2 regions of the Bacillus sp. NPDC094064 genome follow, and region 1 is predicted to be linked to the other one. Evidence: riboswitches for the same ligand, from Rfam matches in the RefSeq annotation. Region 1 holds a riboswitch; the other holds the start of a gene.

Region 1 (3,429 bases):
AATTCTTGCGCCTATTTCCCACATAACAAGTAAAATACTAGAAAGTGTAATGGCAGGAACTAATTCTTTCAATCGGTTCATCATACAAGTACCTGCCTTTGTAACATACTAAGAAGTTCCTCTTTCAGCGCTAACACGTCCGGTTTATATAAATCCTTTCGTGTTCTGTTATGGCCAAGTGGCACAATTCGCTCAGTCAAAGTCGTTATCGGTTGCTGTTCCACTACTAAAATTCGATTCGAAAGGAACAATGCTTCTTCAACATCATGAGTAATGAATAAAATTGTTTTTTCCCACTCTTTCCATTGTTCAAACAACCATTCTTGCAAAGAAGCCTTCGTTAAAGCATCTAACGCGCTAAACGGTTCATCTAATAACAATATCTCTCCGCCTGTTAACAATGTTCGAATAAAAGATACACGCTGTCTCATACCTCCAGATAAATCTTTCGGATATTTTTTCTCGTATCCTTGTAAACCAAATTTATGCAACAGTTCCTTTGCCTTCACTTGCGCTTCTTTCTTCTGCACACCTTGGCACTCTAGCGGCAGGGCCGCATTTTCAATAATCGTTCTCCATGGCAGGAGCATATCTTTTTGGGGCATATACCCTACAGGATGACTCTTTGTTTCTGTCAGCTCTATCTTTCCAGCGCTTGCTTCTTCTAAGCCTGTTATAAGGCGAAATAAAGTACTTTTCCCACAACCACTTGGTCCGATAATACTGACAAATTCTTTATCTTGTATAGAAGCATTTAATTCACTGATGATTGGTTTCTCATCATAATGAAAAGAAACATTATGAAACTGTAGTATGTTCTTGCTCCTCAAATCCCCACATCTCCTTACGATAGGACATATCCCAGAATAAATATTCAAATCGGCTGGAATATAAGAAAATCTCCTCTAATCGTTCTAACTCTTTCTCTGACTTTCCAACTGCCATTTCATTTAATAAATCAATTAACCAAACACAAAGATTACCGTATTCTTCAGAACTATATCCTTGAATCCATTCGCCAAAGAACTCATGATCTCTTGCTCCCGGAATATCATTTAAACGCTTTCCAATTTCCCAGTAACTCCACATACACGGAAGAAGTGCTGCGATTAATTCTGCAAGTGTGCCATTTTGAGATACTGACATCATATAGTTTGTATAAGCTAAATTTTTAGCAGATGGTTTTGCAGATTCCATTTCTTCTACAGAAATACCCAGTCGTTTTGCATATTGTTTATGAATCGTCATTTCTCCATTTAATATTCCATCAATTTGTTCAGCAAATTTCCCCATTATTTGTGGGTTCGTTGCCTTTACAACACCAATTGCATATAGCTTTGCATAATCTAATAGATATAAATAATCTTGAATAATATAATACTGAAATCTATCTTTTTCTAACGTACCATCCCCCATACCTACTACAAACGGATGATTATGACTTTTCTCCCAAACAGGTTGCACAGTTTCTAATAATCTATCGCAAAACTTCATTTCTATTTCCCCCTTCAATATATATATCTAAATAAAAAAACCACTTCTATATAAGAAGTGGTTACAGCAAATAAAATTATACATTTATTCGTTGTTCCACTTCCCTTCGCTAGTATTACCTAGATCAGGTCTGTAAGGGTTAAGGATTAGTCCTCTCTCAGCACATCAAGCACCCCTAGTGGTTTCAATATGAAATTTTTAAATAAAAAAGCCCCGTTTCTATACGCAAAGAAACGGGGACTCATAGTTAGTGTCCGAATTGCTTCCCTACGCTAGCATAATCTAGATCAGGTAATGAAAAGGATCAAAGGCTTACGGCCTACTCTCAGCTGGCAACACCAGCTCTCCTAGCAAACTATAAAATTATCACTGTCAGTATAACACCGTAATAAGACATCATCAACTGTTTTAATTTTCTCAATTGTCAACAAAATCATCAAGCTATACAATAATTATATTCCATTTTAGAAAATGATATCCTAATTAATTGGATTAAAAAGAATCATTATCCTCAAAAAATTTATTTTTATATTGATTTCATATTACATTTATGTGAATACCCCCACTATATTATATCTTTATACTATAATAAAATTACAACTATACAACTAGAGGAGGTCTCTATTATATGAATATGAAAGCTACTGCTTTAACAGCAACTACTGTCGCAATTGCTTCTTTACTACCTTCTATGGGCGAAACAAATGTACAAAAAGCAAACGCTGAACAATTATCTAATGTTAAAACTGGATATGTCAAAGTCGACCAAGCAACTTTACATAAAGAAGACAATACAAATAGCACATCTATTGATACGATCCGCTTTAATACGAAAGTGAATATACTTGAAACAACGAATGATTGGTATAAAGTATCTGTTAATAATAAAGTAGGTTACGTACAAAAAGATGCTATTCTACTAAAAAACAAACTTCAATCTAATAATCAATACATCGTCAATGCTAATGCATTAAACGTTCGCTCTGAACCTAATTTAGAGTCTTCAATTTTAGATGTATTACCAAACGGTAAGTTCATTACCATTCAAGAAGAACAAGGCGAATGGTATAAAATTTTACATAATGGTCAAACAGGTTATGTACAAAAAGCATTCATATCTAATGGTTCACAGCCTTTAGTAAAAGGAACTACAGTTCAAAATAATACGAAGTACACAGTTGCAACACCAAAACTTAATGTACGTAGTAATGCTAGTACAAGTAGTGCTCTACTTGGTTCATTACAAAATGGTACACAAGTACAAGTAGTAGAAACTGTAGGAACTTGGTATAAAATTCGTTTTGGTACAGGATACGGATATGTGGCAAAACACTATATAGTACAAAATCAACCGCAATCACAAGCTCAAACAGCTCAATCTTCTTCAATTCCAGCTGCTTTCAAATTTCCTACTCAAGGAAAAGTTAGCTCAACCTTTGATATGCGCTGGGAACAAATGCATTATGGTATAGATATTGCAGCACAAGGTAACGTCTCTATTCAAGCTGCTGCTGCAGGTAAAGTTGTGAAATCTTATTATTCAGCTAGTTATGGTAATGTCGTGTTCATCTCCCATCAAATAAACGATAAATTATATACAACCGTTTATGCTCATATGAAAGACCGCACTGTACAAGTTGGTGATCAAGTACAAACTGGGCAATTAGTAGGTCATATGGGAAACACAGGTCATTCATACGGACAACATCTCCACTTTGAGCTACACAATGGAGAATGGAATTTTGAAAAAACAAATGCAGTAAATCCACTGCCATATTTAGTTAGGTAAATTGTATGCCACGCAATATACCTCTCTTAATTGAATACTTAGCCTTTTTAGGTTTAATTTTTTGTTTAATCATTTATAATACGAACACTGTATTTTTATCTATTATCATTGCCTTTGTTGCTTTAGAAATTATGATGGAATCATTT
Region 2 (3,429 bases), on a different contig from region 1:
GAAGTAGACAAAATGGATACGTTAATTTTGGATATGCTTGAGTTAGCTAAATTTGAGTCAGGTACATACAAAATGAAAAAGGATTCATTTTATATTGATACAGTAATTGAAGATATATGTGAATACCTTTCTGTGGACATAGAAAAAAAAGAACTTTGTGTTCATAAAAATATACGTTCATTTGAAGTGATAGCAAATCAAGGTCGGATTGAACAAGTCATCGTAAATTTCATTACGAATGCAATTCGTTATACACCAAATAAAGAGGATATTATTATTTCTACAATAGATGAGAAGGATCGCATAAAAGTATGTATTGAAAATACAGGTACTCACATTGAAGAAGAACAATTAGATAAAATTTGGGATCGTTTTTATCGTGTGGATGTAGCTCGTCAGCGTTCACAAGGTGGAACGGGGCTTGGTCTTGCCATTTCGAAGAATATTTTAGAACTACACGATGCTGAATATGGGGTAAAGAATACAGGGGATGGTGTGTTATTTTACTTCTATTTACCGAAAAAGGCGTAGACAATATGATCTACGCTTTTTTTATTTATTTTTATATTATCTTTATCTAATCTTTATTTTTAAAGGGTATAATTTAGTTAGAAAATGAGGTTGTGTAAGGAGTCGATAAACCGTGCATAGCAAGTGGCTAAGTATAATGGTATTTATTTTCTTTTGCGCATTTATTGTATTTTTAATTGATATTACGATATGAAAGAAGAGCGCTAATTAAGCGCTCTTCTTTGATGTATTCATTTGAGAAGCACCGATGCTTTTGAATAAGCGTGGTGAAGTTCTAAATAAAAGGAGTAGTAATACTGTACATAAAGCGAAAGAACCAATCATTGTACTACCGTTTACAATTAATGAATATAGCACAGCAGATTGACCTTTTGGTGCATATTGTCCCCAGAAAATAATACCGGCGATAAAGTGACAGAAGTAGCGAGCGAAACTACCGACAAATGTGGCAAGAATAATGTAAACAAGTGCGTTCTTTTTTTTGTTTTGTTTTGATGCGGGTTTATCTTTACGGCTACCCAAACTGGATTGGTCTTCGTTAGATACTGCAAGTGCTTTTTGAATTGGACGATAGAATAAACCAGCAAATCCGATAAAAGCAAAGGCAATGAAGTATTCAATGAATGCTTGAATAGGTGTTAAAATGTAAGCATCACCTACAACAATTTGTAATAGTCCCCAAATTAAGCCTCCTAAGAAAGCCATTTTGAAGCCCCAGCGGTATGCGATAATAAAAATAGGAATCATTGCAAATGAAATGGAACCACCTGTTGGAAGTTTAAGTGATAGTGGTAAAATGTCGATAATCATGGCGAAGGCTGCAAGAATAGCAGATTCGATCATCGCTTGTAAATTGGTGTTACGCATGTTGTCTCCCCCTAAATCCAAGTTATACAAAAAAGAATAGATATCATAGGAGGATACGAAATACGTAAATAAAAAAGAGGTATGTATTTCGGACGTTTGCACAATCCCTGCGTTAGCATTAACTAACAGGTTCGAAGGGTCGGAACGAAGTGTTCCCTCTCAGCGGCATGGCTCCCCCTGTAATAACGAGATTCTTTATTTGCTATTGTTTATTGTAAGCGAAATGGATGAGAATGGCAAATGAATCTAGTATGACAATTATTGAAATATAATTGTATTGAAATGTTAATAAATATGAAGCAAAAAGGTATAGTCCAAATGAAATAGAGTATGCTATAATTTTCTTGAAAATAATTATCATTCTCTTCTGAGGGGGAAGGTTATGAGTTTAGTAGATATTAAGATTGGTGAGAAAGTGTTAGTAAAAAGTATTCAGTCGTTAGATCAGTTATTAAAAAGAAGACTGGCTGCTTTTGGTCTTTCTGAAGGAAGCGAGCTTCGTATAAAGCAGAAAGCGATGTTTAAAGGTCCTTGTACATTGGAGTGTCGTGGGCAGTTAATTAGTATTCGTCATTGTGACGCGAAAATGATAAAGGTGGAATTAGCGTGAATAAGGTAGCTTTGCTAGGGAATCCGAATACAGGGAAAACATCATTATTTAATGCGCTTACTGGTTCTTATGAGTATGTAGGAAATTGGAGCGGTGTAACAGTAGAAAAAAAGGTTGGTAAATTAAAAGATAAGCAAGGAACATTAATTGATTTACCAGGCGTCTATGATTTAAATCCAGTTTCACGTGATGAAGGTGTCGTTACGAATTTTCTACTAACAGACGAATTTCATCATATGTTAAATATTGTGGATTCTTCGCAATTTGAGCGAAATATGCATTTAACGTTGCAATTACTTGAGTTTGGTAAGCCGGTTTCAATTGGTTTAAATATGGTTGATGTGGCGAAGCAAAGAGGAATTGTTATTGATGTAAAACGATTATCAGAAATATTAGGTGTAACAGTCGTTCCTGTCATCGCAAGAACCGGAAAAGGCTGTGAAGAATTACTTACGACTCTTAAAGAGAATGGCAAAAAAGAGAAAGAACCATTCATTATTTCATATGGTGTACAAATGGATGAAGGAATTGGAGAAGTAATTGCTCTTTTAGAGACAGCGAATTATGAGCATCCGAGATGGTTAGCCCTTCAATTTCTAAGCAATAACGAAGTAGTAGAAAAAGAAATGAAAGCACTACCAATTTATAAGGAACTTGTAGCCGTTCGATCTCGCTTAGAAGGAAAACTTGATTGTACGTTGGAGGAGCACATTTACAAAACTCGTGAAGCGTATATTGAAAAGTTAAAAACAAATGTTATGAAGCATGAGAAAGAAGGGAAAATTCCTTTTTCGGAAAAAATCGATAAGTTAATTACACATAAAATTTTAGGACTTCCAATCTTTTTAGCAGTTATGTTTTTTATTTTTCAGGTTACGTTTACGTGGATTGGGACACCGTTATCTGATATGTTAGATGGCTTTTTTGGTGGGCAGCTTACGGATTGGGTAACGGCTGGACTTACAAGTGTTGGTGCCTCTGATTTTATTCAAGCACTCGTTACAGAAGGTATTATCGCCGGCGTTGGTGCTGTGTTAGTATTCGTGCCACAAATCTTTGCACTATTCTTTTTCATTTCATTATTAGAAGACTCAGGATATATGGCGCGAATTGCAGTTGTTATGGATAGAATTATGGAGTTCTTTGGCTTAAACGGTAAAGCTTTTATTCCGATGATTATCGGTTTTGGATGTAACGTTCCAGGTATTATGGCGGCAAGAACAATTGAACAGGAGAAAGAGCGTTTACTTACAATTTTAGTAACACCATTTATGTCTTGTTCAGCACGTTTACCTGTATATGCATTATTTGCAGGAGTATTCTTCCCTAATAGTCAGGCGACTGTTGTATTTTCTTTATATGTTGCAGGGATTGTTCTGGCATTACTCGTTACAAAAATTATGTCTCTTACGATTTTGAAA

Evidence for each region. Region 1 has a riboswitch for thiamine pyrophosphate ahead of tenA (thiaminase II). Riboswitches for the same ligand answer to the same signal wherever they lie in the genome.
Region 2: another riboswitch for thiamine pyrophosphate. It lies ahead of thiT (energy-coupled thiamine transporter ThiT); the one in region 1 lies ahead of tenA (thiaminase II).

The regions. Positions count from the first base shown of each region.
Region 1 is NZ_JBNNUI010000007.1:3,184-6,612, reverse strand. Features, by position in the region: gene ACQKNI_RS16580 (ABC transporter permease) at 1-81, opposite strand, end outside; gene ACQKNI_RS16575 (ABC transporter ATP-binding protein) at 81-830, opposite strand; gene tenA (thiaminase II) at 799-1,494, opposite strand; TPP riboswitch at 1,579-1,681, opposite strand; TPP riboswitch at 1,742-1,853, opposite strand; gene ACQKNI_RS16565 (SH3 domain-containing protein) at 2,123-3,283, shown strand; gene ACQKNI_RS16560 (hypothetical protein) at 3,289-3,429, shown strand, end outside.
Region 2 is NZ_JBNNUI010000004.1:334,959-338,387, reverse strand. Features, by position in the region: gene ACQKNI_RS12315 (sensor histidine kinase) at 1-531, shown strand, start outside; gene thiT (energy-coupled thiamine transporter ThiT) at 739-1,398, opposite strand; TPP riboswitch at 1,485-1,586, opposite strand; gene ACQKNI_RS12305 (FeoA family protein) at 1,781-2,008, shown strand; gene feoB (ferrous iron transport protein B) at 2,005-3,429, shown strand, end outside.